One region of the Mycobacterium lehmannii genome, then DNA from elsewhere that is predicted to be linked to it. Evidence: riboswitches for the same ligand, from Rfam matches in the RefSeq annotation. Region 1 holds a riboswitch; the other holds the start of a gene.
The links. Region 1 has a riboswitch for S-adenosylmethionine ahead of AU192_RS10420 (serpin family protein). Riboswitches for the same ligand answer to the same signal wherever they lie in the genome.
Positions count from the first base shown of each region.

Region 2: it holds a riboswitch for S-adenosylmethionine, as region 1 does, so the genes downstream of both, AU192_RS02995 (bifunctional o-acetylhomoserine/o-acetylserine sulfhydrylase) here and AU192_RS10420 (serpin family protein) in region 1, are expected to answer to the same signal.

Region 1 covers NZ_LQIR01000014.1:11,190-26,908, reverse strand. Annotated here, with positions in the region: gene AU192_RS10470 (phosphoadenosine phosphosulfate reductase family protein) at 1-678, shown strand, start outside; gene AU192_RS25055 (DNA phosphorothioation-associated putative methyltransferase) at 843-2,285, shown strand; gene AU192_RS10460 (AAA family ATPase) at 2,650-4,998, shown strand; gene AU192_RS10455 (hypothetical protein) at 4,995-5,324, shown strand; gene AU192_RS10450 (hypothetical protein) at 5,482-6,159, shown strand; gene AU192_RS10445 (DUF6308 family protein) at 6,187-6,873, opposite strand; gene AU192_RS10440 (hypothetical protein) at 6,908-7,342, opposite strand; gene AU192_RS25940 (hypothetical protein) at 7,812-8,096, opposite strand; gene AU192_RS10430 (ADP-ribosylglycohydrolase family protein) at 8,522-9,991, opposite strand; gene AU192_RS10425 (NUDIX hydrolase) at 10,065-10,745, shown strand; SAM riboswitch class IV at 10,870-10,981, shown strand; gene AU192_RS10420 (serpin family protein) at 11,453-12,763, shown strand; gene AU192_RS10415 (hypothetical protein) at 12,808-13,188, opposite strand; gene AU192_RS10410 (TetR/AcrR family transcriptional regulator) at 13,295-13,840, shown strand; gene AU192_RS10405 (hypothetical protein) at 13,877-14,611, opposite strand; gene AU192_RS10400 (hypothetical protein) at 14,608-15,719, opposite strand, start outside.
Region 2 covers NZ_LQIR01000002.1:35,218-50,936, forward strand. Annotated here, with positions in the region: gene yhjD (inner membrane protein YhjD) at 1-812, opposite strand, end outside; gene trpS (tryptophan--tRNA ligase) at 828-1,844, opposite strand; gene AU192_RS02980 (exodeoxyribonuclease III) at 1,841-2,656, opposite strand; gene AU192_RS02985 (alpha/beta fold hydrolase) at 2,726-3,559, shown strand; gene AU192_RS02990 (NADP-dependent isocitrate dehydrogenase) at 3,556-5,811, opposite strand; SAM riboswitch class IV at 5,997-6,119, shown strand; gene AU192_RS02995 (bifunctional o-acetylhomoserine/o-acetylserine sulfhydrylase) at 6,221-7,570, shown strand; gene metX (homoserine O-acetyltransferase MetX) at 7,570-8,703, shown strand; gene AU192_RS03005 (class I SAM-dependent methyltransferase) at 8,700-9,431, shown strand; gene AU192_RS03010 (DUF3017 domain-containing protein) at 9,510-9,803, opposite strand; gene AU192_RS03015 (bifunctional methylenetetrahydrofolate dehydrogenase/methenyltetrahydrofolate cyclohydrolase) at 9,800-10,657, opposite strand; gene AU192_RS03020 (NADH:flavin oxidoreductase) at 10,686-11,909, shown strand; gene AU192_RS03025 (hypothetical protein) at 11,876-12,292, opposite strand; gene AU192_RS03030 (FHA domain-containing protein) at 12,408-15,071, shown strand; gene AU192_RS03035 (amidohydrolase family protein) at 15,068-15,719, opposite strand, start outside.

The DNA.
Region 1 (15,719 bases):
AAGCCCATTGCGCGCCTTAACGCGCGAAAGGGTTTCGACCACTGGTTCGACGTTTATCGCGGAACCTTGCCGTCCCCTCAGATGCGCTGGTGCACAAAGAAGATGAAGATCGAACCCCTAGAAGAGTGGATCGGAGACGCTCGGGCGGTGTCGTACGTAGCAATCAGAGCCGACGAGCCCAGCCGTAAAGGATATGTAAGCACCAAGCCAAATATTCGCACGGTCCTGCCGTTTGTCGAGAATAATATCGATCACGACGGTGTATTGCGGATCTTGGAACAAGCCGGTATAGGGCTGCCGAAGTACTACGAATGGCGTACGCGATCTGGTTGCTACTTCTGCTTCTACCAACGCAAGGCTGAGTGGGTGGGACTAGCCGAGCGGCATCCCGAGTTGTTTCAGCGGGCCATCGCGATCGAGTCGAAGGTTCGACAAGATGCGGGCGCAGACGGGGATGCTTCGTTTGGTGATTATGCGATGAAGGGCCGCCAATACACGTGGTCCGGTAGTGAGTCTCTACCAGACCTTCTGTCTCGGCGTGAAGAGATTCTTGCGCGACACGCAGAAGCGCAAGAACAAGCTAAGAAGCGCAAGAAGAACCGGCCGGTATGGGAGGTCCTAGGCGATGCGCTCGACGATGACGACGACACGACGCAGTGTTCGGTGTGTGCACTCTAAGGTGGTGTTTTCGCTCGCTAGTCCCGCAATGCCACGCCGTTGACGAACTCCATGACGAGATCGCGCATGACAAGTAGTAACCCCCGCCGACAGCGTGGCTTCAGGTAACGCGCCTTGCGCACTGGCATATTTCCTAGAAGCGCTAGATCGGGCCATTTGGAGGGATGTGCCGAACGATGCAGAACCGGTCTATCGCTAGGCAACGCACCGCAATAGGTCGCAGCGACCTTTCGATGCCCGTGAGGCATGCTCTACGTGACGGCGTGATGCTGCTAGATCGCTCAGTTCTCGATTATGGTTGTGGCCGAGGCCAGGATGTCCAGAGGCTCCGGCGCATGGGCTTCGAGGCGAATGGATGGGATCCGTTCTACGCTCCCGAGACCGCTCTCGGCGTCAATGATGTCGTATTCCTCAACTATGTCCTGAATGTTATCGAGGACCCTGTCGAACGGCGACAGACTCTCGAGACAGCTTGGGATCTCACTTCGCGGGCACTGATCGTAGCGTGCCGACTCAAATGGGAGCTCAGCTCCGTTACCGGGGTGTTTCTCGGCGATGGACTTGTCACGAGTCGCAATACGTTTCAGCACTTTTTCAGCCCAAACGAACTCCGGAAGTTCGTCGAGGATGTAACCGGAACCCGGTGCGTTTCGCCCACACCTGGTGTCGTGTATGTGTTCCGCAAGGATGAAGACAGATTCTCGTACCTCGCACGAGGAATGATTGAAGACTTCAAATGGACCGATAGCGGCGACTACGCGTCGGCTGTCGCGGAATTGGTTTCGTTCACCGAGCGACGCGGTCGACCGCCACTCTTCGAGGAGATACCAGACGAGCTCCTTCCGGTTCTTGGCTCGCTGTCCCGTCGCGCTATGCTAGACGCCATCGAGAAAGGAGCGTCGCCCGAACGCGTCGCTGAGGGGTTCAAACGGTCGACTCTCGATACGCTGTTGTACCTCGGTACTTCGATATTCAACGGCCGCCCGTCGTTAAAGGACCTTCCCTTAACGGTTCAAGCGGATATCAAGCATTGTTTCAGGAGCTATCGGGAAGCGTGTACTCGCGCTGACCGGCTATTATCGAAGATTCGCGACGATACGTATGTCCGGGGTGCTATGCGGAATTCGCCGGGCAAGCTCACGGCCACAGCTCTCTACGTACATCGGCGTGCGGTGTCGAAAATCCCTGTGGTTCTTCGCCTCTACGAATACTGTGGCTTCGTCGCGGCGGGACGACCAGACGGCTGGAACATTCTCAAACTTGACCACCGGGGCAGGCGAGTTTCGTGGTCATCGTATCCTGCCTTCGACACAGATCCACATCCGACCTTGGACTGGACCTACGGCGTCGAGATGACCTCACTTGAAGCGAGCTACCAGCGTTTCGGTGACCGGTTGAACCGTCCGCTGCTTCACCGTAAAGAGGAGTTCCTTGACCGGGACGATCCGAACTACGACAAGTACAGTCGTCTGACTGCAGCAGAGGTCCGCGCGGGCTTATATCAAAATCCAACAATAATTGGCCTCGAAGAAGGGTGGAGGGCCGAACTCGAACGCTGTGGTGTGCAGTTTCGTGGCCATCGAATAACCAAAAAGCGAATTGTTTGATGGTTATGAGAAGCACCGTTCGACGATTTTCGCTTTTCCCACCGACAGAGCCACGATTGAAGATCTGGTCCGAGTCGCGGCTCGGAACACGCTCCGGCTTATGCGGAGATCAGCGCGTCTTCCGGCGGAGCGCAGGGTTCAGGGTCAACCTTTCGGGTGGCCGAACAGGCTGAAAGCGTTCCAAAATATTGCGACGTGGCCCGTCCCGGCGCGCTGATTGTCTGAGCCTACGCATCGGCGCGGGGTCCAATTGCCGCCGTCGCCCACCCCGTCGTAGTTCAATCGACGAATGGGGGCAATCGATGATGCGGCGTCCGCCGCAGCAGAACCAGCAGAACAATCTGTCCACGAGGTCATCCTTGAGATGCTTGAGCAGGATGTCGGGCTCAACGCGGCGGTTAAGGATGCTGTACTCAACGCGCTCGCCGAGGTCGTCGACCAAGAGTCCGACGGCACAGAATCGCAGTCGACACCGACCTTCCTGACAAGTATCTCGGTCGCGGGCTTCCGGGGCATCGGCCGCCAGGCCCGTCTCGACCTGTACCCGGCGCCCGGCCTGATGGTCGTCAGCGGCCGCAACGGCTCCGGCAAATCTAGCTTCGCCGAAGCGCTCGAACTCGCCCTTACCGGCACGAGCTACCGCTGGCTGCAGAAGGCTACCCTCTGGTCGGAGTCGTGGCAGAACCTGCACCACGCCGACCCGTGCGCCATCCGCGTCGGCTTCACCGCCGAAGGCACCGGCCCGTTCACCATCGGAATGACTTGGTCACCCGGCGCGGCCCTGACCGACCGCAAGACTTGGACGCAGATCGGTTCCGGCGAGCACGTCGAGGGCACCCACGGGTTGGGCTGGACGCGCGCCCTTGAGCTGTGGCGGCCCGTCCTCTCCTACGACGAACTCGGCCGGTTATTCGACGGCGGGCCTTCGGCGCTCTACGACGCGCTCGCCAAGCTGCTCGGCCTCGAAGTGCTCGCCGATGCCGAGAAATGGCTTACGGCTGAGCTCAAGTCGACGAAGGCCGTCCGCGCCCGCGCAGACGATGAACGCAAGCGCCTGCTCACGCTGCTCGCCGAGTCGGCCGACGAACGAGCCCAGCACGCAACAAAGTTACTCAAGAAGAAGAGCGCCGATTTCGACGACGTTCTCGCGTTGGCCACCGGTGCCGAGGATCCGGGACTGCAGGTCGTCCCCGCCCTGCGCCGACTGGCCCAACTCGACACCCCCACCCTCGACGACATCGACGACACCGCAACTCGACTACGCAACGCCGCTCAGGCCGCCGCCGCGACCGCAAGCACCATCGCCGAAAGCGCCAGCCAGCGCGTGGAACTCCTACAAGCAGCGATCCGCTTCCACGATCACGCCGGCGACACCGACTGCCCGGTCTGCGGACAGGGCCGAATCGACGACGAATGGGCGGCCCGCACCCGTGAGTCCATTGCGAGCAGTGAAGAGTCCCTAACCGAATATCGGTCCGCTACAGCAGAACTCGGAAACTCGAGGGCCTCGGTCGCTTCGTTGCTCGACCGCTTGCCTGAAGTTGAGGCGGTCGATGGCGTCGACCTGCCCGCAATCCCCGCATTCATCGCGGCGGTTCAAACCGCGCGACAGGTTCCCGACGGGGACGAGGCGCTCGCAACGCATCTCGAATCGACGCTGGTCACCGTCGTCGATGCGGCGGAGGCAATGCGGGCACAGGCCGACGAGGCACTCAAGCAGCGCGAAGGTGCATGGGCACCGCTGGCGGCGCAGATCGGCGGATGGGTGCCCGTCGAGAAACAAGCCCGCGCGCTCGATGACACGGTCAAGACGATGACTGCGGCCAAGAAGTGGATGGTCGATCACGCCGCGTCGTTCCGGAACTCGCGGCTCGAACCCATTGCGGCACAGGCCCGCCAGATCTGGAGTGAATTGCGGCAGGAGAGCAATGTCGACCTCGGCGACATCACGCTGGAGGGCACCGCGACGCGTCGGCGCGCCTCGCTGAGCGGGTCGGTGGACGGCAAGCCCACGAAGGCGCTGTCGGTGATGAGCCAGGGCGAGCAGCACGCCCTTGCCCTCGCGTTGTTTCTGCCGAGAGCCATGGCCGCCGACAGCCCCTTCCGATTCATCGTGCTCGACGACCCCGTCCAGGCGATGGACCCTGCCAAGATCGACGGGTTCGTCCAAGTCCTCTCCGAAGTCGCCCAGACGCATCAGGTCATAGTGTTCTCCCACGACGACCGGCTGGCATCCGTGATCCGCGACACCGGTGTCGACGCCCGGCTTGTGGAGGTCGTTCGCGGAGCCGACTCCAAGGTATCCGTCCACGACAACGTTAACCCGGCTCTGCGGGCCGTCGACGACGTCTTTGCCCTCATCAAGGACGACCGCCTACCCGACGACATACGGGCGCGCGTCCTGCCCGGATTGTTCCGCATCGCGGTGGAATCGGCTGCCCGACAGGCGTTCTACACCAAGCAATATCTGGCCGGCCGCGCCCGCGCAGAGTCCGAAGAGGTGTGGGCTTCGGCGAAGAAAACCTCCTCGCGGTTGGCGCTGGCGGTACACGGCGATCCGGGTTCGGATCTCACCGGCTGGCTCGACGCGAAGAAAGAACGTCGTCGCACACTCAAGCTGTGCAACGCCGTGCACACGGAAGCCGCGGGCATCGGGATGCCAGAGGCGCGCGAACTCGAGCGCACCGTCGAGACGGTGCTGGGGTTGCGATGAAAGCCGCCGAACTTCTCGGTCAGGCTCAGCGGATCCTGGCCACCCGTGGCGGGCACTCGCCGCGGTTGGCGGCATTTCTGGCGCGTCGGGCACTTGAGGAGGTCGTCGACCAGCGATGCGCCGACCTCGACGCTGAGGCACGATGGGCGACGACACGCAGCAAGCTGTTGATCCTGCGGGCGCTCGACAGTCCAGACGCGGCCGACAAGGCGGCGGTGGCGTGGCACCGGTTGAGCAAGGCGTGTCATGTCCACGCTTTCGAGATGCAGCCGTCGGCCGCCGAGGTCGAGAACATGTGCGGGGTCGTCGCGGAGCTGCTGCCGTAATTCGGTGATCTTGAGTTGATAGGTCGTCAGCCCGGACCTCGGGCGGCTTCTATCGGCTGTCGGCATCGAGGCTGCCGATTGCGGTTGTTGCACCCAATCAGAGTGCATCGCCGCTGCTTACGGGCGACTTGTCAGTGCTCGGCATTACTGTGTGGCGATGCGTTGGTTCTCCCGCCCCGAATGTGACGACAGCCGTCAACTTCGCGTGGCGCCACGATTGGCTTCCTGGGAGAAGTCAGATCATCCCGATCAAGTCCGACTTCGTGCATACCTGGATGACACTGAAGACCTGCTGTCATCCTCGCGAATCGACGGTCCGTGCTCGCTTAGGCTTGATGTCGGCGTCCCCGCAGAACGGGACCTCCTCGACATGGCGGACCTCGACAACTACGCGTACCCGCTTGCTGCCCGTTTGAAGGACCGCGACCTCGTGTCGGTGTGGTGCACAAAGCAACATCGCGAGTCGTCGTTGGTCAGGATTTGCGCCGCGCAGGAGGTGGCGCCGCCGTCAGAAGGCGTGCTGCTAGCGAGAACCACCGCGTCCTCTGATAGTCCCGACTTCAAGAGGCAGGTCTATGCCGTAGTGGCTGACGCGGAACAACTGCCACCGGGGCCCGTCCGACTCGAACTCGCGTTCGTCGTGGGACCACGCAGAAACTGGTTGAACCTATGGAAGCCAGCGATTGACTCACTCGATCCCCTTCTGGGGCAAGGGCTACCGAAACGCCCGTGGCATCCGCTCGACGGCAGGATTACGGAGCTCGGCATGCACGTGACGGTCGACGGTGCTCGTCAGTGGAATGTGGATATCGGTATAGCCGCCTCGCCGGCTTGAATATCGGCACCCCGTCTAGATGTACATCTAGACCGGCTCTTCGGCTCTCTTGCCACCACCGGACCGGACGGACATCCAAAGCAGGACATCAAGAATTCTTAATTCAGAGACCGATCCGGGCACACTGGCTGATCGCGAACGCAGTTCGCCCAGCCAGTCCCACAGTCGCAATTGATCTTCGCTAAGAACGAATCGGAACTTCCACCAATAGCCAACTGTGTCCATACCCGTCGCCTGCTGTACGAAAGTGCCCCAGATCGGAAGGAGGCGAGGACGTTTCGCCGCCAATAGTTTGCTGGTCGTGGTTGGACCTAGACCGTCACGACCTCGTCTGAGAATCTGCCACAGCTGGCTCGCTCGCGAGTCCGAATCGAGCAGCTCGGGATTGGCATCGATGATATCGAGATCGTCGGGGATCTGCCGGAGCAACCGGTGGATGATTTCCGCATCGCGGCCGAGGAGCCGAATGGCCGCCTTAGCAGGTACAGTGACGCTCAGCATCGAGACCGCGACGAAATCCTCGGCTTTCAGCGCGTACGGATCTGCGTTCATTCTCGCGATCGCCTCGAAGCGCGATCCCGTATAGAGCGGCAGCTGTTCATCATCGACCGCGTAGTAGTCGTGAAGGACTTTGAGCGCGGCGTCCGTGTCACAGCTGACCACCAAGGCGGGCCACGATTGTCGCCAGTCGGAATAGTCCGGTCTCTCGGTCACCTCGGTAGCTCCCTCGTGTCAGCCATCCTCGGCGTCAGGCTTCGTCGATTCTTTGAGCCCAGGAGTAGCTGATCCTATTCTCCATCAGCCATTTCGACGGGAAGTCGACGATGTCCATCCAATGGTCGCTGGGACCCGGCACCTTGATCTCCCGATTCCGGATGCCGGTAGCGAACAGTTCGACTAGACCGTCGTCATCTGCCGCCCTCAGAGCATTCCTCAGTTCCGCGACTTCGGTCGCATCGATGTGAAAAATCTTGCTGAGGTCGTCAGCCCAGCCTCTCCCGTCGTCAGACACGTAGATGGTGAAGCCATCGGGGGAGTCATGGGCCCAAATCTCTAGATAGTGATTCATGCCGCTACCGGGATCGATTGGCGCTTCGCCTTCGTAAACCTTCGTGCTGCCGGACGGCACCCGTAAATGCCAGTCGTCTCGGTAGATTGCCTCGCCGGGTGTCGATGGCGTCATCGCAAGTTCCTTCCCGTCGAAAGACAACCAGTGGTGCTGAAAGGCTGAACTTGACCCGCCAGGGCATGGGGCCGGACAAGGTACGGCAACCGCCAGTTATTTAGGTCGAGCCTTTGGCCACAACAACTCCTATATTTTGCGCGAAATGAGCTGACAGCCCCCGAAGCCCGACGCTTCTCATACGAATCGAAGCAGGCCAGTGTCCAAATCCGCCGCAGCGACCGCCTTCGATGCGCGTAGGGTCGGCGTCGGTTCACCAATCACGGTCGTTCCGGCCCCGGCGACACTTCTTGTCAGCACCCAGCCTGACTTACCTCGCACTGCCAGATAAGTCAGCTGAGAATCGCCGATCCACCCCGTCATGGTGTGTGCCCCCGCGCGGAGTCGGTGCCAACGTTGGCTCGCTATCATGCCCAGGCTCCTGTCGGTCGTAGTACCCGTCGAGCAGAAACTCAGAACGCCATCGCGATCACACGAATCCTTCGTCAACGAGGATGCATCCGGCCGTCGTCACGAGGTGGGCCTGGCCCGAACCGCCGACGACTCGGCACCAACTCTTCACATCTAAAACGCTGCCCCGCAATGAAATATCGAAGCCGCCGTACATACCGGGGACCGGGAACCACAGGTGGTTACCAGGGAGTTCGTGGAGGATCTCGACCAGCGGATATCGAAGCTCGGCACGTGGGTCCCGGCCGCCGAACAACCGACCACGGATCCTGCCGTCGATCAAGCCGGCCAGGTGGCGGTTCAACGAGTGCAGCTCTTCGACGTCGAGCTCCGACGATGGCGGCTTCAGGCGCCGCGCGCTCGTTGTAAGCGACTGCCGCCAGTGTTCGCCATAACCGCCCGCAGTGACCGTTTCATATTCCCCTTCGCAACGAACTTCATACGGTGTGCGCCCTCGTGAGTCAGGCAACGACCGTAACGCGTCACGCTGGATCAGGGCGGCGACAACGTCATTCGGCGCGTCATGCCATGCGGCCTGATGCAGAACCGTGAACCACGCTGTTCCGCCCGGCCGCCACTAGTTGACGTTTACCGGTTGCCGCGGGTCATCCAGCATTTCGAAAACGGTTGACCAGTCACCTGACTTCGCGGCATCGGCGAACCGATGACCGGACGACACCGCGGCGTCATGCAACAGGGAGGTGTCGTGCACCCCGTTCCACACGAATGTCATGAGCTTCGCTCCCGCTGTCCATCGGCGGTCTGCTGCGTCTGGAGTCTGCGCAGAGCTGATCGGAACGCGCTATTCGGGTGGGCATTCGGCAGCACTTCCAGTACGTCGCGCAGTGCTTCGTCGCCGCTGATCCCGCGCAGCCTTGCTCCGTATAGCGCCCCCATCGTCGGCGTCCGGCTGTACGCCCCGACGCAGTGCACCAACACCGTGCGTCCCTCGCGACGGAACTGCTCAATGAGGCGCACGGTGTCGTGCAGGACGAAGTCCAGATGCGGGTTCTCGTCGCGCTCCGGCCGATCGATCAGCCGCACTTCGACGTGCGGCATGTCGGCGCGCATATCCTCGTCCGCCAGTCGGCACATCGAGACCACCGCGTCCACCTCGGCCGGAAGCTGCCGAAGCGCACCGATGCCGCCGAGGAGAACGCCGTTGTCGTACGGATGCCGAACGCAGGTGTCGACCGAAGAGTGCGGATAGGAGAAGTCGAACTCGTCCGGCTTGCCCTTGCGCCCGATCGCCGACGCAAGCGAGACAAGCCCGCGCGCGGTGATCCCCGGCCACCCGTGCAGCTGCACGCGCCACGCCGCGGGCACCGCCGATGCGCCGTAGCCGGCCCCCAGTAGACCGCCGGCAATCGCCGCGACCGTGTCGGTGTCGTATCCCGCTCGGACGGCGGCATCCAGCGCCAACCGAAGGTAGTCCGCACGGAACACACCGTTGACCGGATCATCCTCCGGTACAGGCGTTGTCGAGATCGCCGACCATGCCGCCTGCAGGGCGGTCACCACCCAACCGTTGTTCGGGAACGATGCCGGGGGAGCTGCTTCCGCTTCATTCAGACGCTTCGCCCACAGCTCGCGCCGACGCGCGTCCAGATGCGGCAAGCCGACCCGAACGTCGAGCTTCCCCGTCAACACGGCGTGCCTGATCGCGCAGACCCACAACGCACACGCGTCTCCCGCGTCGGGGTCGAAGTGCGTGAGCTCGCTGAGGGCGCGTGCCGCCTCCACCATCGCGCCCTCATCGTCGAGATACGCCAGCGCTATCGGCGCGGTCCGCATCAGCGATCCGTTGCCGGCCGACCGTCCGGTGCGACGGTGATATTTCTCCGACTCCGCGCGGGCGCTGGCCGCGGTGATAACACCACCGCGCACTGCTGCCCTCAGCACCGAACTGGTCTGGATACCAATGTCTTTGGCGGATCGCGACCAATCGAGCCAACGCCGCACGATCGCATCCTGGGCGGCTTCGTCACGCAGGTCGGCGCCCGTCGCGGCCACCTCCGCGATCGCGATCGCCATCGACGTGTCGTCGGTCCATTCACCCGGACGCCACCCGCCTCCGCCGACCATCTCCACCTCGAACTCAGGCCCGCGCGGTGGTTTGAACTCGTACGGTGCCCCAAGTGCGTCTCCTGCCGCGGTCGCCAGAAGCACACCTTCGACACGATCATTGAATGAAGTCATTCGTCCGCCTCCTCCCAAGAGAGCTTTTGCGCAGTTATGCGCTAATGTCAACACTGTACTCTGAGTGACCGACATGAGCCGGAACGTATTCCGAGATAGCAGCGGGAGAACCCTCGAGGACTATCCGCGGCCGTCGGTCGCCGTCGACACCGCCGTGTTGACGCTCGATCCCGAGCATGGGTTGGCAGTCCTGCAAGTGCGCCGCGGAGGCAAGTCGGGTTGGGCGCTTCCTGGAACGTTCCTGCATGAGGGAGAGACGCTGACCGAGGCCGTCGACCGCTCGCTGCGCGACAAGGCCAACGTGCGAGGCCTGTGCCCAAGACAGTTGCACGTCTTCGATGACCCCAAGCGAGATGACCGCGGATGGGTGCTATCAGTCGCTCACGTGGCCGTGGTGCAGGCGAATCGACTCGATTCGCGGTTTCCGGATACGACCCGAATCGTTCCGATCTCCAGGACCGGTCGTTTAGCATTCGACCACGACAAAATCATTGTGCGCGCAGTCGAGCACGTACGTTCACGCTATGCCGACGAGCCGGACCCTGACGGTCTGCTCGACGAGGAGTTCACGCTCCGCCAGCTGCGCATCGCACACGAGGCTGTTCTGGGGTACACCCTTCAACGCGACACCTTCCGTCGAGCGATGGAATCGCACCTCGTTCCCACAGGCAGTACCACGGTTGGTACGAGGGGTCGTCCTGCAGAGTTGTTTCGGCGTCGTGAGACTGAGTCGAAGCGTCGCCGCGGGTCCTGAAGGTGCTCCACGCGGACGGTGCCGCAACCCAACCTCTTAGGACCCATGCAGGCCGGTTCGTTGCGGTACGTCAATGCAATCGGTTCACCGAGCTCATCGACCGGCCGAGGTATAGTGGCCGCAGCTTCACGAGATGCCGTCGCCAAGCTCCGACTAGACGGCACGCCAACCCCACGCTCGTGGGTGGCTCGGATGACGAAGCGGCCGACGCCAATCGGTGGCGGTAAGAGCGCCTCCTGAGTGGAGGCCCGAACGAGGACGGGCAATGACTGCGACCACTGAACCACAAGACGACCGAGACGGTCGTCCTGGCTGCATGAACCCCGGCGCCTATTGGTTACGGACTCGGCCTGTCGAGGGAGGAAGGTTGTGATGCCGTACCACGTCGGTTCCATTCCCCATATGCGCCGCCCGTGCGATCGGTGCGGCTACGCCACCCGGTACAAGCAGTACCCGGTGGTGTGCGGATGCACCTCGCCGGATCGCTGCCCGCACCCGCCCGCTTATGTCATCAATGGACTGTGCCGCCGCTGTGGTGGCGATGCGGGCGAACACCCGCATGGCGGTGGTGCGGCTCCGGTGTCCTAGTCGTAGCGGGCCCGCACGAGGACGTAGGCGTCGCGTCACCACCGCGATGCCTACGCAATAACTGTGTACTCGGTTGTTCTGCGATCCGATTGTCGGGGCGTCAAGGTACTTTGCCCGCCATGACGAACGAGAGCCCTGCCTGCGGCCGATGCGGATCGACCGCGCTGCACCACAAGGTCCACGGCATGCCGACCCCCGAGTTGTTCGAAGAGGCGGAGCGCCGGCCGGATCTTGCGCTGGCCGGGTGCTGCGTGATGCCGGGTGACTGGACCACCGAGTGTGTGACGTGCGGTCAGCGCAAAATCATTGGCCGAGGCGGCGATTCCGCATGGACGACGGCGACTCGGCCGGGCGTCGCCGCTCACCTCGTCACCGCGTACGCGGCGTCGGCGCGGCAGGCGCTGGGCACGGCGCAGACGCCGGCCATCTCCTATCTTGGGTTGTGGCTGTTGCTCGCCCGCTTCGCGCCGGTCGCGACCGGCGCACACCGCGCGCGACTGGCCGAGGTGCTCGGCGTGTCCTGCGATGAAGCCGCCACGCTGGCCGCCGAACTGCTCGACTCGCCGCACCCGACGGTCGCGGCGGCGCTCGGCGCGTGGTCGCGCTCCCCAGCGACGGCGACGCTGCCTGTCACGCTCGACGAGCTGCCCGACCAGGCTGCGCTGGACCGCTGGGCGGCCGAGCACACCCGCGGACTCATCGAGCAGTTCCCGCTACAGGTCGACTCGCTGACCGAGCTCGTCCTCGCTACCGCACTGGTCTTGCAGCCGCGGTGGACCACGGAACTGGACATCGACGAGGACGGGCGGCTTGTCCTCGACGGGGGACTGCAGACCATCGCCGACACCAGTGCCGCGGGACTCGTCGCCGTCGCCAAGCCGTTCAGCGAGGACGGCGTTGATGTCGTCAGTGTCATTGCCGCACCGAATATTTCACCGGCGGAGGTGTGGGAAGCTGTCGACGAGGTCATCGCCAAGCTCAACGAGGGTGCACTGTGGCACGGTGGGATTCCCGCCGATGGCCACGCGTGGACAGTCCGCGAAACGACCGAGACATTCGTCATATGGGACGCACCCGACGACTATGAAGATTTTTGGCGCAGTCACCTGCCGCGCTGGGACGCCACCGTGCAGAGCGCACTGACCGGCGCCCCTGGGGTGGCAGAGCTCGCCTCGTCATTGACAGAGGCTGTGCCAGGCCTCGACGGGTCGATCGAATGCGTGCAGGGGGCCACGGCCGCCTACGACGAGTACGGGTTTGAGGCCGCTGCCGTCACAGCCTTGGCGATGGCGACAGGCGCCCCGCAGCTCGTCGAGCGCACCATCCACCGCGTAGAGGTCACCTTCGACCGGCCGCATGCCGTCGTCGCGGTCGCCCGCGGCGGCGCTTGGGAGGGCGTGCCGCTGCTTCACTCCTGGGTCACGCCTTGAGGATCTGCTCGATATGCCCGCACCGGTAAAGCGCATGCCGCGCGTCAGGCGGCTTGGCGCTCCATCTCCCTAGTCGGCACGACGGACACCTCTGTGGCGGCGTCCAGCAACTGCTCGTGATTGTCACGCACACCGCGGTACGTCGACAGATACTGGTCGATCTGCTCGCGACGCAGCGGTCGCGCCCAGATGTTCTCGCTGGGGATCTCGATCCCACTGTCGTTGAACTCTGCGCGCTTCCGGGCACCAACGCGGAACCCCGCCACCGCTATCACCATCAAGACGACCAGGCTGGCCCCGATGATCCCGGCCACCGCACTTTGCGCGGCCAGCGCGTACACGAACGTTCCCAGTGCCGCGAAACTCAGCAGCAGACACACGTACCCAACCAACGTCGGCGGAATCCGCCCTAACGCCTTCAACACCAGTATCACCTCTCCTAAGTTTCAGCAATACGCTACGCGTATCGTAGCGCTACGTCTAGTGTAGCGTTTTTCCGGTCGGATGTATTCCCGGCTAGTAGGAGGTGCGATGGCACAGCGACGCGACGTCGACGACGGCATCACCGACGCCACCCTGGCCCTCTTGCGCACCCGAGGCCCTCAGTCCGTGACCGTCGAAGCCGTGGCGGCACGGTCGGGCATCGCGAAGACCACCATCTACCGCCGGCATCGCGACCGCCGCGAGATGCTGTCCGACGCGCTCTCGCGGGTGACCTCTCCCGAACCACTCCGCGCGGAAACCGAGGCGCCGGATCGGCTCCGCTGGCTCATCGCGGAAGCGGTCAAGGCGATCGGGGTCGGCGTCGGCTACGGCGGCTTCGCCGCCATGCTCACCGACGAAGACCCCGACTTCACCAAGCTCTTCCGGCGCATTCTTGCCAAGCAGCGGGCTGAACTGGAATCGGTGATCGATGCGGCCAAAGCCGACGGATCGTTTCGCGCCGATGTCGACGACGCCACCCTCATCGACGCCGTGGTCGGCGCGATCATCGCCGAGCGCGCACGGACCGGCCGCGTCGCCAAGGACTGGGAAGGGCGACTGTTCGACCTCTTTTGGCCGACCGTGCGGCCCTAAACGCTCTCGTCGTTTAGTTCTTTCTGTGCGGCCGCCTCAAGCGAATCGACCGTCAGCCAGGCGCTTCAGCGCCCGGCCGTCGGTCAGTTCGTCACGGCGATCCAGATTCTGCCAATAGAACCGGACCAGCTCGCGCAGAGCTCGTCCTTCCGGCGTGAACGAGGCCGCTGCGAAGGTCAGGACCTCCTCATCGGACATCACGACGACTATCGCATTCGGTGATGGTGCGGACTGTTTCGGTGAGGCATCGGTGACATCTACAACATGCGCCCAGTCACCGCCCTTCGGCCGCGACCCTTGCACGAACGTGAATCCGTTGGGCGTCAAGCGCAGGTAATGCACGCCGCCGCGCCGGAGCGTTCGCCACAGAATTGGCGCGCCTACGATCGCAGCGAGAGCGCTGGCGAGGGGAAAGTACATGCGCGTGTGCTCGGGCACCGGGATATCAACCATCCCGAGCGGTCCGAATATCGCGAACAAACCACAAGCCACCGTTGATCCGATGAGTGCGACCTGGAGAGGTAGGTCGACGCCTCGATCCGGCCGAATGGTCGTCCCCTCGTCGTCGAAATCGCCACTCGGGACGAGCTTCCCCGGAACGACCCGTGCGAACGGGACGATGAAACCCAGGAAGAACATCGCGAACCCCAGCGACACCACCGCCGTCAGGAAGTCGCCGCGCCCGATGCAGATAATCGTCCACACCAGCGCCAGAATGCCGAGCGGTCCGAAGAACAGCGTGCAGAGCAACGCGATGGGGAGAACCTTCATTTGGGACACACGATATTGCCGATGATTCCGCCAATATAACCGAATGTCCAAGTGCCGGCGATGCTTCCGACCACGGCGGCCCCCGGCGCCAATTGCGGAGCGCCGAAAGCCGAGGCTCCGGCCGCCGCCAAGGTGCCACCTGCATAACCCCCACCAACCCCTGCGCCTCCGGAGATCGCAGCCACGCAGCCGTCGTGAAACGTCTTGGCGGTCACCGTGTCGTACAGGGCCGTCGCCACACCCAGCGTCGGGCCGCCATACTTGGCCGCCTTCCCGAGGTTTTCGACCGACTGCGGTGAGAGCATGGGGATCCCGCGCTTGGCTTGTTCCTCCAGGCCCGTGAGTGCACCCCCGACGGTCGTGACCATCGGATGAGTGAAGAACTCGTCGGGTAAGACGCCATGGCGGCCGTCGGCCGCCGTCACGCCTCCGGTGGTCTTGCCATCTGGAGTTTGCGTCATGGTGACTTCGATGCCGTCAGCGAATCTGATGGACGTGTACTTCGTGCCGTCGTAGTTGGTCTTGTCCTGTGAGAACGTGCTGGACACTTCGTTGCCGTGCTTGTCGTAGTAGGTGTCCTCGACGCACGGAGCGAAATCGTTCCACTCATATATCTCGTGCCGGCTGCCATCCATCATCATCAGCGTCTGTCGCACCTGCCCGTCTTCGGTCACCCACTCGCGGCTCTCACGAACCGTCTGCGCCATGTCGTTGTCTCGAACGACTCCCTGTTGGATAAGCCCGTGGAGCGTCATCGGATCCGGGACTTCGTCAGCGGGTCGGGCAGCTCCCGTTGCAGGATTCAGATGCGGAAAGTCATTCGGCCTGGGCAGAGCGAAGCCGAGATTCTGAGCAGCAGCCTGCACCGACTCCGCGGTCGCGTCATCCGCGTCGCCGACTGCGGTCAGTAGGCGGTTGATCTCCTTCTGCTCTGCATGGGCCTGTGCCAATAGGCTGGCTGCCTTTTCGGCCGAGACGCGGGCAGGCTTGATGAGCACTACCCACATATCAGTGACCTGGAGCTCACCGGCATCCACCGACTCCGCGTGCTCGAGCAGGGCAGCGCGGGCACCTCCGATCGAACCGCTGCCCTTTCTCAGCGCTGTGG
Region 2 (15,719 bases), on a different contig from region 1:
AGGCCGAGCACCGGACCGAACGTCGCTCCGGCCGGGCCGGTCACCACCGAACGTAAGTAGATCGACGCCACCTGTTTGAAGACCTCGAACGCCACCGCCGCGAGCACCCCGGCCCGCATCGCCGAACTGAAGCTGATCGACTCGCGGGGCAACCGCGCGATGATCCAGGTGAACAGCAGCCAACTGATCAGCACCGAGATGGCCAGCGAGATCACCCGCAGCAGAATGCTCATGCCCGGAACATCGCCCAGCCCAACCCATTCGACGGCCTTGCGGGCCAGCCCGGAGCTGCTCACCACGGTCAGCGCGATGGTGGCCGCGATCGCCAGGAACAAGCCGGCGATGGCCGTCAGATCCGACAGCTTCGTGCGCACGAAGCCGGGGGTGTCGCGTCGCATCAGGCCCCACATCTGGCTCAGCGCCTCGCGCAGATTGGCCATCCAGCCGAGCCCGGCCCATGCCGCGGTGGCCAGCCCGATGATGCCGACCGAGGTGCGGGACTCGATCGCGGAGTCCATCAGCTCCACGAGTTGTGTGGCGACGTCGCCGGACACCGACGCCCTGATCCGATCCTGGATCTCGGCGAGCAGTTCGGGCTGCCTGACCAGGATGAAACCGCCGACGGCGAAGCCGACCATCAACAGCGGGAACATCGCGAAGACCGTGAAGTAGGTGATGCCTGCCGCGTAGAAGTCACCCTTGCTGTCCTTGTAGCGCTCCTGCGCCCGCATGACGTGGTCGAACCATTCGTGCCGCGCGCGCAGGCGGTCGACGAAGCCCCGCTTCTCTTCCGGCTCCCCCGGAGGTGTCACGCCAGCCTCCCCACGTCAGCCCCCCGGCCGCAGAAACCCCAACCGGTCATATACCCGCCGCAGCGTCGTCGCAGACACGTCGCGGGCCCTTTCGGCCCCCGCCGCCAGAATCGATTCCAACTCGGCCGGATCGGCGAGCAGTTCGTCGACCCTGGCCTTGATCGGTGTCACGAACTCGACGACGGCTTCGGCGGTGTCGGCTTTGAGGTCGCCGTATCCGCGTCCCGCGTAACCGTCGACGAGCTTGTCGATGTCGGTGCCGGTGACCGCAGACTGAATGGTCAGCAGGTTCGAGACGCCGGGTTTGGCGTCGAGGTCGTAACGCACCTCGCGTTCGCTGTCGGTGACGGCCGAGCGGATCTTTTTGGCCGAGGCCTTCGGCTCGTCGAGCAGGCCGATCAGGCCTGCCTCGGTTCCCGCGGATTTGCTCATCTTGGACGTCGGGTCCTGCAGGTCGTAAATCTTGGCCGTCGCCTTCGGGATCATCGGCTCGGGGATGACGAAGGTGTCCGGGAAGCGGGAGTTGACCCGTTGCGCCACATCGCGTGCCAGCTCCAGATGTTGGCGTTGATCCTCCCCAACCGGGACGAGCTCGGTGTCGTACAACAGCACATCGGCGGCCATCAGCACCGGATAGGTGAACAACCCCACGGTGGTGGCCTCGCTGCCCTCCTTCTGCGACTTGTCCTTGAACTGCGTCATCCGCGATGCCTGCCCGAAACCGGTGAAACAGCCGAGCACCCAGGCCAATTCGGCGTGCGCGGGAACGTGGCTCTGCACGAAGATCGTGGCCCGGGCCGGGTCGATGCCCAGCGCGAGGTACTGCGCGGCGGTGACCAGCGTGCGCCGCCTCAGCCGCTCGGGGTCCTGCGGGATCGTGATCGCGTGCAGGTCCACCACGCAGAAGAACGCGTCATGGTCGTCCTGGAGGCCGACCCACTGCTGGATCGCTCCCAGTGCATTGCCGAGGTGCAGAGAATCGGAGGTCGGTTGGACCCCGGAGAAGACGACGGGTTTCGGCGAACTGCTCATGATCGCCCGATCATTTCACGCGACCGGTATTCGACCGTCACCGGCGCGTGGTCCGACCAGCGCAGCGCATACGCCTCGGCGCGCTCCACCCGGGCGGCGACGGCCCGCTCCGCCAACGCCTTGGTGGCCAACTGGTAGTCGATGCGCCAGCCGGCGTCGTTGTCGAAGGCGCGGCCCCGCCACGACCACCACGCATACGGACCCGGCTGGTCGGGGTGCAACTCGCGAACCACGTCCACCCAACCCGAGGCGAGCAGTTCGGTGAGCCACTGTCGCTCACCCGGCAGGAACCCGGACTTCTTGAGGTTCCCCTTCCAGTTCTTGATGTCGTTCTCGGTGTGAGCGATGTTCCAGTCGCCGCATACGACGGCCTCGCGGTCGGTCAGCGTCGCCATCCGCGCGGCGAGCTCGGCCATGAACCGTTCCTTCTCCAGCTGGCGGTCCGTCTCTGCCTCGCCGGTCTGGACGTAGACGCTCGCGACCGTCACCCCGGCGGTGTCGACCTCCAGATAGCGGCCGTGCCCGCCGAACTCGTCGGACTCGAGCAGCCGCGACGCCGAGATCGGGTGGCGCGACAGCACGGCCACGCCGCTGCGGCCCTTGATATGCGGTTCGGCCGACGCGAGGCGCCACCCGTCATCCAGGGCGGGCGCCAATGCGGCGGTCAGCTGGCCATCGTCGGCGCGGGTTTCCTGCAGGCAGATCACGTCGGCGGTGGTCGACGCCAGCCACGGCAGCACGCCGCGGTTCAGCGGTGAGCGCTCTTTGACCGCGGCGCGGATGCCGTTGACGTTGATGGTGCTGACGATCAGCGAGGTCACAGCGGCAGACCATACCGACGCACTTGCGGTACCGCCGGTATCACCTTTACTGTCGGGCTGATGACCGAGCGCGCACCGATCCACGTCGGCTCAGGCGAGCCCATCGTCCTCCTACACCCGTTCATGATGTCGCAGAACGTGTGGAAGAAGGTCGCCCCGCTCATCGCCGACACCGGCCGCTACGAGGTGCTGGCCCCGACGATGCCCGGGCACAACGGCGGGGTGAAGGGGCACCGGTTCCTGGACACCGCCGAGCTGGCCGACGACGTCGAACGCAGAATGGACGCGCTGGGCTGGGACACCGCGCACATCGTCGGCAACTCGCTGGGCGGCTGGGTGGCCTTCGAGTTGGAGCGCCGCGGCCGGGCCCGCACGCTGACCGGGATCGCACCGGCGGGCGGTTGGAGCAAGTTCACCCCGGCGAAATTCGAGATCGTCGGCAAGTTCCTGGCCGGCTTCCCGGTGTGGGTGTTCACGCTGGCGTTCCGGCAACGCGTTTTGAAGCTGCCGTTCACGCGCTGGCTGGCGCACTTTCCGATCAGCGCCACGCCGGACCGGTTGTCCGACGACGACCTCGTCGACATCATCGACGACGTCACCCACTGCCCGGCCTACTACCAGCTGCTGGTGAAGTCGCTGCTGACCCCGGGCCTGATGGAACTGGCCGAAAGCGCGTGCCCCACCCACCTGGTGATCTGCGAGAAGGACCGGGTGCTGCCGCATCCGCGGTTCACCCGCCACTTCACCCAGCAGCTGCCGTCGAGCACGCAGGTCACGCATCTCGACGACGTCGGCCACATCCCGATGTACGAAGCGCCCCAGCGTGTGGCCGACCTGATCGTCGCCTTCGTCGACGGCCACGCCGCCGAGCCGCGTGAGGCACTCGGCGGTTAGAGCTTCGTCACCGGCTCGCTCGTCGCGCCCTCCAGCACCGAGTTCAACGTCTTGCTGGGACGCATCACCGCGGTGGTCTTCTCCGGGTCCGGGTAGTAGTACCCGCCGATGTCGACCGAGTCGCCCTGCACCTCGACGAGTTCGTTGACGATCGCATCCTCGTTGTCGGCCAGCGACTTTGCGAGATCGGCGAAGTGGTGGGCGAGCTCCTTGTCGTCGGTCTGCTCGGCCAGCTCCTGCGCCCAGTACATCGCGAGGTAGTACTGGCTGCCCCTGTTGTCGAGCTCACCGGTCTTGCGTGACGGGCTCTTGTTGTTGTCCAACAGTTTTCCGATGGCCGAGTCCAGCGTCTTACCCAGCAGAACAGCCCGCTTGTTTTCGGTCTTGCGCCCGATGTCTTCGAAACATGCTCCCAAAGCGAGGTATTCGCCGAGCGAATCCCAGCGCAGGTGGTTCTCCTCGACCAGCTGGTGGACGTGCTTGGGCGCGGAGCCACCGGCGCCGGTTTCGTACATCCCGCCGCCGGCCATCAGCGGCACGATCGACAGCATCTTCGCGCTGGTGCCCAGCTCCAGGATCGGGAAGAGGTCAGTCAGGTAGTCGCGCAGGATGTTTCCGGTCACGGCGATGGTGTCCTGGCCGCGGATCAACCGTTCCAGGGTGTACCGCATGGCCCACACCTGCGGCATGATCTGGATGTGGAGGCCCTCGGTGTCGTGGTCCTTGAGGTACTCCTTGACCTTCTTGCGCAGCTCCACCTCGTGCGGACGCTCGGTGTCGAGCCAGAACAGCGCGGTCATGTCGGCGGCCCTGGCCCTCGTCACGGCCAGCTTCACCCAGTCGCGGATCGCGGCGTCCTTGACCACCGGCATGCGCCAGATGTCGCCGGTCTCGACATTCTGGGTCATCAGCACCTCGCCGGTGTCGACGTCGACGATGTTGGCGACGCCGTCCTCGGGGATCTCGAACGTCTTGTCGTGGCTGCCGTACTCCTCGGCTTTCTGCGCCATCAGCCCCACGTTGGGCACGGTGCCGATGGTCGTCGGATCGAACTGCCCGTGGGTCTTACAGAAGTTGACCATCTCCTGGTAGATCCGGCTGAACGTGGACTCGGGGTTGACCGCCTTGGTGTCCTTGGTCCGCCCGTCGGCGCCGTACATCTTGCCGCCGAGACGGATCATCGCGGGCATCGACGCGTCGACGATCACGTCGCTCGGCGAGTGGAAGTTTGTGATGCCGCGGGCCGAATCCACCATCGCCAGTTCCGGGCGGTGCTCGTGCACGGCGTGGATGTCCTGGACGATCTCCTCGCGCTGCGAGGCGGGCAGCGCCTGGATCTTGTCGTAGAGATCGGACATGCCGTTGTTGACGTTCACGCCGAGTTCGTCGAGCACCTTCTGGTGCTTGGCGAACGCGTCCTTGTAGAACACCTTCACCGCGTGGCCGAACACGATCGGGTGCGACACCTTCATCATCGTGGCCTTGACGTGCAGCGAGAACATCACGCCGGTCTTGTAGGCATCCTCGATCTGTTCTTCGAAGAATTCGCAGAGCGCCTTGCGGCTCATGAACATGCTGTCGATGATGTCGCCGTCGTCGAGAGCCACCTCCGGCTTGAGCACGATCGTCTCGCCGCTCTTTGTCTCGAGCACCATCTTGACCTTGCGGTCCTTGTCCAGCGTCATCGACTTCTCGCCGTGATAGAAGTCGCCGGTCTTCATGGTCGCCACGTGTGTGCGCGACGCCATCGACCACTCACCCATGCTGTGCGGATGCCGACGCGCGTACTCCTTGACCGCCTTGGGGGCGCGCCGATCCGAGTTACCCTGCCGCAGAACAGGGTTGACCGCGCTGCCGAGAATCTTGGCGTACCGGTCGTGAATCTCTTCTTCCTCGTCGTTCTTGGGGTCGCCGGGATAGTCGGGAAGGTCGTAGCCCTTGGCCTTGAGCTCCTTGATCGCGGCCAGCAGCTGCGGCACCGAGGCGCTGATGTTGGGCAGCTTGATGATGTTGGTGTCCGGCTTCTCGGTGAGCTCCCCGAGCCGCGCCAGGTTGTCGGGCACGCGCTGCTCGTCGGTCAGGCGGTCGGAGAACTCGGCGAGAATGCGTGCGGCCACCGAGATGTCACTGGTCTCGACGTTGATGCCCGCCGGTTCGGTGAAGGTGCGGATGATCGGCAGGAACGCGTAGGTCGCCAGCAGCGGCGCCTCGTCGGTCAGCGTGTAGATGATGGTCGGCTGCTCGGCAGTCATGTGGGGTTCTCCGGCTCGCTAATCGGTCAGGCCTCGGTCAGTCGACTACCAGTATTGCGCCGTACCCGACGCTCTGTGTGAGCCAGGGGGTCCGCCGACAGGACTGTGATCCGCTACTGGTGGGTAGCCCGCCATCGGCATGCCTCGCTGGCACGACGCAGGTGACGTGCGATAGGCTTCTCATCGGTCATGAGTGCCAGCGACAAGCCCCGGCTTGCTGGTCGGCAACCCTCCAACCGCGGTGGGGTGCCCCGGGTGATGACCAGGTTGAGTACCCGCTGACAAGCGGTTACCGGCAAGCGCGGGTCCGTTGTGACGGGCCCCCAGAGAAGACAGCGGAGGTCCGGCGTGCGCAGTTACCGCTGAGTGCGTGAAAGCCCCTTATCGGCCCCTCACAACAGGAGAAGCTATGAGCACCGAACACGATGACCCGACCGCGCGGTGGGCGTTCGAAACCAAGCAGGTCCACGCCGGACAGACCCCCGACAGCGCGACCAACGCCCGGGCGCTGCCGATCTACCAGACCACGTCGTACACGTTCGACAGCACCGATCACGCCGCCGCGCTGTTCGGCCTCGCCGAGCCCGGCAACATCTACACGCGGATCATGAACCCCACCCAGGACACCGTCGAGCAGCGCATCGCGGCGCTCGAGGGTGGTGTGGCGGCGCTGTTCCTGGCCTCCGGTCAGGCCGCCGAACACCTCGCGATCCTCAACATCGCCAACACCGGCGACCACATCGTGTCCAGCCCGCGGCTCTACGGCGGCACGTACAACCTGTTCCACTACACGTTCCCCAAGATCGGCATCGAGGTCAGTTTCGTGGAGGACCCCGACGACCTCGACTCGTGGCGTGCCGCGGTGCGGCCGAACACGAAAGCGTTCTTCGCCGAGTCGATCTCCAACCCGAAGATCGACATCCTCGACATCCCCAACGTCGCGGCGGTCGCCCACGACGCCGGCGTCCCGCTGATCGTCGACAACACCATCGCCACCCCGTACCTGATCCAGCCGCTGGCCCACGGCGCCGACATCGTCGTGCACTCGGCCACCAAGTACCTCGGCGGGCACGGCACCGCCATCGCCGGCGTGATCGTCGACGGCGGCACGTTCGACTGGACCAACGGCAGATTCCCCGGCTTCACCGAGCCCGACCCGAGCTACCACGGTGTGGTGTTCGCCGAACTCGGCCCGCCCGCATACGCGCTCAAGGCGCGGGTGCAGCTTCTGCGTGACCTGGGTTCCGCGGCGTCGCCGTTCAACGCGTTCCTGGTGGCCCAGGGCATCGAGACGCTGAGCCTGCGCGTCGAGCGGCACGTCGCCAACGCGCAGAAGGTCGCCGAGTACCTCGAGGGGCACGACGACGTGCTCTCGGTCAACTACGCCGGATTGCCCTCGTCCCCGTGGTACGAGCTCGGAAAGAAGCTGGCGCCCAAGGGGACCGGCGCCGTGCTCGCCTTCGAACTGGCGGGCGGGGTCGACGCCGGAAAGGCCTTCGTCAACGCGCTGACCCTGCACAGCCATGTCGCAAACATCGGCGACGTGCGGTCGCTGGTGATCCACCCGGCGTCCACCACACACGCGCAGTTGGCGCCGGAGGAGCAGTTGGCCACCGGCGTCACGCCCGGGTTGGTGCGCCTGGCGGTCGGCATCGAGGGCATCGACGACATCCTGGCCGATCTGGAGCGGGGCTTCGCCGCCGCCAAGCCGTTCAGCTCCGCAGGCAAGTCCGATCCGAACGCCACGGCGGCGTTCTGATGACCCTCTCCGACCTGGAAGTCGAGGTGCCGCTCCTGAATCTGCCCGCGGAAGGCGAGATCGGCGTGGTCGACATCGGCCCGCTGACCCTGGAGAACGGCGCGGTCATCGACGACGTGTCGATCGCCGTGCAGCGCTGGGGCAAGCTGTCGCCCGAGCGCGACAACGTCGTCGTGGTGCTGCACGCGCTGACCGGCGACTCCCACATCACCGGTCCGGCAGGGCCCGACCACCCGACCCCCGGCTGGTGGGACGGCGTCGCCGGTCCCGGCGGACCCATCGACACCGACCGCTGGTGCGCGGTGGCCACCAACGTGCTCGGCGGGTGCCGCGGCTCGACCGGCCCGAGCTCACCGCATCCCGACGGCAAGGCGTGGGGTTCGCGTTTCCCGGTCGTGTCCGTCCGCGACCAGGTGCGCGCCGACATCGCCGCGTTGGAGGCGTTCGGGATCACCGAGGTCGCGGCGGTAATGGGCGGCTCGTTGGGCGGCGCCCGCGCACTGGAGTGGATGGTCGGCCACCCCGACAGGGTGCGCGCGGGGCTGGTGCTGGCCGTCGGCGCGCGTGCCACCGCAGACCAGATCGGCACGCAGAGCTCGCAGGTCGCCGCGATCAAGGCCGACCCGAACTGGCAGAACGGCGACTACTACGGCACGGGGCTGTCCCCCGACCTCGGCATGGAGATCGCCCGCCGGTTCGCCCACCTGACCTATCGCGGCGAACTCGAGCTCGACACCCGGTTCGCCAACGATCCGCAGGACGACGAGGACCCCGGCGTCGGCGGCCGCTACGCCGTGCAGAGCTATCTGGAGCATCAGGGCCGAAAGCTGGTGTCGCGGTTCGATGCGGGCACTTATGTGGCCCTCACCGAGGCGCTGTCCAGCCATGACGTCGGACGGAACCGCGGGGGCGTCGAGGCCGCGCTGCGTGGCTGTGGTGTGCCTGCCGTGGTCGGCGGCATCACCTCCGACCGGCTCTACCCGCTTCGGCTGCAGGAGGAGCTGGCCGAATTGCTGCCCGGCTGCGCCGGACTCGATGTCGTCGAGTCGATCTACGGGCATGACGGCTTCCTGGTGGAGACCGACGCGGTCTACAAGCTCATCCGCCGGACGCTGGAGCTGGCATCTCGGTGAGCGGGCTGGAACAGGATCGCTCGCTGTCGTTCGGCGCGGAAGCCGCAGCCTACGAACGCGGTAGGCCGTCGTATCCGCCCGAGGCGATCGACTGGCTGCTGCCGTCGGCCGCCGCCAAGGTGCTCGACCTCGGCGCGGGCACGGGCAAGTTGACCACGCGCCTCGTCGAGCGCGGCCTCGACGTCGTCGCCGTCGATCCGATTCCCGAAATGCTTGACCTGCTGAGTCGTTCGCTTCCCGAGACGCCCGCGCTGCTCGGCACGGCCGAGGAGATCCCGCTGCCCGACGACAGCGTGGACGCCGTGCTGGTGGCCCAGGCCTGGCACTGGTTCGATCCCGAGATCGCGGTCAAGGAGGTCGCCCGCGTGCTGCGCCCCGGCGGTCGGCTGGGCCTGGTGTGGAACACCCGCGACGAGCGGCTCGGTTGGGTCAAAGACCTCGGCCGGATCATCGGTCACGAACACGATCCGTTCAGCAACACCGTGTCGCTGCCCGAACCGTTCACCGATGTGCAACGTCATCAGGTCGAGTGGACCAGTTACCTGACCCCCCAGGCGCTTATCGACCTCGTGGCGTCCCGCAGCTACTGCATCACCTCACCGGAGCAGGTGCGCACCAGGACGCTGGACCGCGTGCGCGAGCTGTTGGCGACCCACCCGGCGCTGGCCAACTCCACCGGGCTGGCGCTGCCGTACGTCACGGTGTGCATCCGGGCGACGCTGGCCTGACAGCCGCGCCGAGATCGACGTATTGGCGGAAATGGTCGAGGAAAACCCGCCAAATCGTAAGTCTCGGCGATTGCAGCGTTAGCTGGTGCCCAGCGGGTCGATGGTCCAGGCGACATAGAGCATCGTCGCGCTGACGGTCGCGGTGGTGACGAAATCGACACCTCGGCTGCGAACCGCCAGCAGCCCCGCCCGTTCGTCGCTCAACATCAGCCGCAGCGCGGCAGCCACCCCGACCCCGATCGCCATCACCAGCGCGCCGCGTCGCCAATATCCCGCGACCACCAGGACGAACGCGGCGGCGAAGATCAGCCCGACCGACCAGAACGGCCACTGACTCGCGAAAACCTTGCGCGCGAACTCCTTTGGCGTCACGTCGCCGCCAGTGCCTCCGCGCGCTCGACCACGTTCGTCAGAAGGAACGCCCGCGTCAGCGGGCCAACGCCACCCGGATTAGGCGAGACGTGGCCTGCGACGTCCCAGACGTCGGGGTGGACGTCACCGACGAGCTTGCCGTTCTCGTCGCGGCTGACCCCGACGTCGACGACCGCCGCGCCGGGTCGCACCATCTCGGCGGTCACCATATGCGGCATGCCCGCCGCGGCGATGATGATGTCAGCCTCTCGGGCCAGCTCCGGGAGATGGCGAGTCGCGGTGTGGCACAACGTCACCGTCGCGTTCTCCGAACGACGGGTCAGCAGCAGTCCGAGCGGGCGACCGACCGTCACACCGCGGCCGATGACGACGACCTGCGCGCCGGCGATCTCCACCTCGTAGCGGCGCAGCAGGTGCACGATCCCGCGCGGGGTGCACGGCAGCGGTGCCGGTTCGTTGAGAACCAGCCTGCCGAGGTTCGTCGGATGCAGACCGTCTGCGTCCTTGCCCGGGTCGACGCGCTCCAGGGCGGCGTTCTCGTTGAGGTGCTTGGGCAGCGGCAACTGCACGATGTAACCGGTGCACTCGGGGTTGGCGTTGAGCTCGTCGATCGTCTCGTCGAGCGTGGCCTGGCTGATGTCGGCAGGCAGGTCGCGGCGGATCGAGTTGATGCCGACCTTCGCGCAGTCGGAGTGCTTACCGCGCACGTAGGCCTGAGACCCGGGGTCGTCGCCGACGAGCACCGTGCCCAACCCCGGCGTACGTCCCGCCGCGGTCAGCGCCGCGACCCGTTCGGTGAGGTCGACGAAGATCTCGTCGCGCGTGGCCTTGCCGTCCAGTGTGATCGCACCCACGGGTCACAGTCTGGCATGCTCTGAGACCATGAACACTCAGCCCAATGTGTTCACCCCGGCCAAGCTCGGCCCGGTGACGCTGCGCAACCGGATCATCAAGGCGGCGACGTTCGAGGCGTCGACGCCGGACGCGCTCGTCACCGACGAACTGATCAACTTCCACCGACTGCCCGCCGCCGGCGGAGTCGGGATGACGACGGTCGCCTACTGCGCGGTCGCCCCCGGCGGGCGCACCGACGGCTGGCAGCTCTGGATGCGCCCCGAGGCGGTGCCCGGCCTGAAGCGGCTGACGGAAGCGGTCCATGCCGAGGGCGCGGCGATCAGCGCGCAGATCGGCCATGCCGGCCCAGTGGCGAATGCGCGGACCAACAAGGCCAAGGCGCTGGCGCCGATCCGCTTCTTCAACCCGCTGTCGATGCGGTTCGCCAAAAAGGCCACACGTGAGGACATCCGCGACGTCACCGAGGCCCACGCCAACGCCGCGCGCCTCGCGATCGAATCCGGTTTCGATGCGGTCGAGATCCATCTCGGCCACAACTACCTGGCCAGTTCGTTCCTCAGCCCGCTGCTCAACCGCCGCACCGACGAGTTCGGCGGTTCCCTGCAGAACCGCGCCAAAGTGGCCCGCGGCGCCGTCATGGCGGTGCGGCGCGCGGTGGAGAAGGAAGGTGCCCCTATCGCGGTGACTGCGAAGCTGACCATGACCGACGGTGTGCGCGGCGGTATCCCGATCGAGGAGTCGCTGCAGACCGCGAAGTGGCTCGAGGAGGACGGCGGGCTGGACGCCATCGAGCTGACGGCGGGCAGCTCGCTGGTCAACCCGATGTACCTGTTCCACGGCGACGCGCCGGTCAAGGAGTTCGCAAATGCGTTCAAGCCGCCGATTCGGTGGGGCATCCGGATGACCGGCAAGAAGTTCCTGCGCGAGTACCCCTACCGCGACGCGTTCCTGTTGCGCCACGCCCAGAAGTTCCGCGCCGAACTCAAGATGCCGCTGATCCTGTTGGGCGGCATCACCAACCGAGAGTCGATGGACCTCGCGATGGCCGAGGGATTCGACTTCGTGGCGATGGGACGCGCGCTGCTGGCCGAACCGGACCTGATCAACCGCATCCAGGCCGACAGCTCGGTGCAGTCGATCTGCGATCACTGCAACAAGTGCATGCCGACGATCTACAGCCACACCCGCTGTGTGCTGACCGGGGCGCCGGACAACTATCAGCCGTCGACGGCGGGCCGCGGCTCGACGTAGGCCACCATCGGTTCGGTCACCAGCACCTGGTCTCCGGCGGTCACGACGAGTTCCTTGGGCGAAAACGTATATGTGGCGCCCTCGTTCTCGACGGTGAAGACGCCGTCACTGTCTTCGACGGCAGGCGCGGTCAGCACCAGACCGTCGCTCATCCGCACCCCGCGGTACTCGTAGCTGCTGCCACGTTCGCAGATCGCGACGAGCGCGAACTGGGTACGGCCCAAAGCCGCTGGCTGCCATGGGGCCTCGCAACGGGCTTCGGAGTCGACGAACCCACGGGCGTCGATCGCGATGGCGCCTTGCGCATCGACCGTCGGCGCCAGGAACGCCGCTACGACACAGAGCCCGCCAATGCCGAAGACCAGGAAAGGCGCCCGAGACACCATGACCTATGGTGACCACGTTTCGTCGCCATAAGCGCGCGACTCGCCGTACGACCGGCAAACTTTCGTGGTCGGAGCACCGGGTCGGACATGCCTACCGTTAGAGTTGGCGACGATGTCCAATGTCGCCGGCGGTCCGGCTCCGACGAGCCGAGCTGCTTCACCCGCGCTCACCGTTCGGTACGACGGATCGACCCGAACCTTCGCGGCGGGCAATGACGTCGTCATCGGCCGCGATCTGCGCGCCGACGTTCGCATCGCCCATCCGTTGATCTCCCGTGCGCATCTGGTGTTGCGCTTCGACCAGGGCCGCTGGGTGGCGATCGACAACGGCAGCCTCAACGGGATGTTCGTCAACAACCGCAGGGTTTCCGCGGTCGACATCCACGACGGTCAGACGATCAACATCGGCAATCCCGACGGTCCGCGGCTGACTTTCGAGATCGGCCGCCATCAGGGCGCGGTCGGCCGGACACCGACCGTGGCGGTGCCGATCGCCAACCAGCGACCGACGGGCAACTACCCCACCGCGCCGCCACCCCCGCCGGTTTCGGGACCCCACTCGGCTCCGCACACCGCGCGGCCGTACGGTCCGCCGCCGGGTCAGGCGCGTCCACAACCGACCTATCCGAGTGCGCCTCCCCCGCCCCGGCATCCCAGCACGCCGCAGCCCGCGGCCTATACGAGCCCTCAACAGCCGGTGCGTCAGGTGATATCGTCCCCGGCGCTCGAGTCGGCGACGATGATGGGACCGACCGCGGCTCCGCGCTCCAGCGAGGGCAACCTCGCCACGAGCATGCTCAAGATTCTGCGGCCGGGAACCAGGCCGCCGGACAACGTCCCCGGCGCAGTCAAGATCGGTCGAGCCACCGACAACGACATCGTCGTACCCGACGTGCTGGCGTCGCGCCACCACGCCACGCTGGTGCCGACGGCGGCCGGTACCGAGATCATCGACAACCGCAGCATCAATGGCACGTTCGTCAACGGTGCACGCGTGGAGTCCGCGCTGCTTCGCGACGGGGATACGGTCACGATCGGCAACATCGACCTCGTCTTCTCCGGCGGCACACTGGTCCGCCGCAGCGAGAGCGAGGCCGCGACCCGCACCGGCGGACTGGAAGTTCACGGCGTCACGTGGACCATCGAGAACAACAAGACGCTGCTGGACAACATCTCGATCGCCGCGCGGCCCGGGACTCTGACCGCGGTCATCGGCCCGTCGGGCGCCGGCAAGTCGACGTTCGCCCGGTTGGTCGCCGGCTATACCCATCCGACGACGGGCACGGTGACCTTCGAGGGCCACAACGTGCACGCCGAATACGCGTCGCTGCGCTCCCGGATCGGGATGGTCCCCCAGGACGACGTCGTGCACGGTCAGCTGACCGTCCGTCAGGCGCTCATGTACGCCGCGGAACTGCGCCTGCCGCCGGACACCACGAAGGCCGACCGGGAACAGGTCGTCATGCAGGTGCTCGAGGAACTCGAGATGACCAACCATCTGGAGACCCGCGTCGACAAGCTCTCCGGCGGCCAGCGCAAGCGCGCTTCGGTTGCGCTCGAACTGTTGACCGGCCCGTCGCTGCTGATCCTCGACGAGCCGACCTCGGGTCTGGACCCCGCACTGGACCGTCAGGTGATGACGATGCTGCGGCAACTGGCCGACGCCGGGCGCGTCGTGCTGGTCGTCACGCACTCGCTGACCTATCTCGACGTCTGCGATCAGGTGCTGCTGCTGGCGCCCGGCGGAAAGACCGCGTTCTACGGCCCGCCCAGCCAGATCGGCCCGTCGATGGGCAGCACCAACTGGGCCGACATCTTCAGCTCGGTGGCCAGCGACCCCGAGGCGGCCAACGAACGCTTCCTGTCCCAGCACGGGCCTCCGCCACCGCCGCCGCCGACCGAGGAGCCGTCCGATCTGGGCAGCCCGACGAGCACGAGCGTACGGCGACAGTTCTCGACGATCGCGCGCCGACAGGTGCGACTGGTGGTGTCCGACCGCGGCTACTTCGCGTTCCTGATGCTGCTGCCGTTCATCATGGGCGTGCTGTCGCTCTCCGTGCCCGGTGACGTCGGGTTCGGCGTGCCGGTGCCTGCGATACAGGGCGGCCCGGCACCCAACGAGCCGGGCCAGATCCTGGTCATGCTCAACGTCGGCGCCATCTTCATGGGCACCGCGCTGACCATCCGGGCGCTGATCGGCGAACGGGCGATCTTCCGCCGCGAGCAGGCCGTCGGATTGTCAACGACCGCATACCTTTTGGCGAAGGTGTTCGTGTTCACCCTGTTCGCGATCGTCCAGTCGGCGATCGTCACGGCGATCGCGATCATCGGTAAGGGCTGGGGTCCCGGGGCCGTCGAAAGCGGCGCGCTCATCGGCAACCGCAGCATCGAGTTGTTCGTCGACATCGCGGTGACGACGGTGGCCGCGGCGATGGTGGGCCTGGCGCTCTCGGCGTTGGCCAGGTCCAACGAACAGATCATGCCGCTGCTGGTGGTGGCGATCATGTCCCAGCTGGTGTTCTCGGGCGGCATGATCCCGGTGACGGACCGGATCGTGCTCGATCAGATGTCCTGGTTCACCCCTGCCCGTTGGGGTTTCGCGGCTTCGGCCTCGACGATCGACCTGATCCGGTTGGTGCCTGGCCCATTGACGCCCAACGACCGACACTGGGAACACAGCGCGGGCACATGGCTGTTCGACATGGGCATGCTGGCGCTGATCTCCATCGGCTACACGGCGTTCGTGCGCTGGCGGATTCGGCTGAGCAGTACCTAGCCTCGGGCAGGGGCGAGCCGCTTGAGGGCGAGACCGCCCTCGAACGGGCGGTAACCGAACGCGGGCGGCGAGACATAACCCGTATCGCCCAGCGGTGTATGCACTTCGGCGACCGTCGGACCGATCTCGGAGGCGACCGGGACGAGGGCGTCCAGGTCGAACCGGTACAGCCGGGCGGCATTCCCGGCGAGGATCTTGCGGCACACGTCCTCGGGTTGGTCGTGCAGTGCCCAGCGGATCGCCAACTTGGAGTGCGGCGCGAAGCCTTCCTCGTGCGGGTAGTCGCTGCCCCACATGACGTGGTCGGCACCGAGGTAGTCGATGGTCGACGACTCGTACGGCGTCAACTCCGATGCCAGGTAGCAGTTCCGCTTGGCGTAATCGCTGGGCTCCATGGTCAATTCGTCGATCGACGAGCCGCCGAACATTCCGTACGTGCGGTTCCCCGCTTCGGATTTCATCGAGGGCACCATGACGTCGAGCAGCATCATCTGGTCCTGCAGCCACAGCGTTCCCTGCTCGGTCGGCACGAACCGCAGGGTCGGATGACGCTCGAACACCCCGGCGAGGATGAGGTGCGAAACCGTGCGTTGCGCCCACATCGCCATCTCGGTGACCAGCACGGCATTCGACGCCGGCTGATCCATC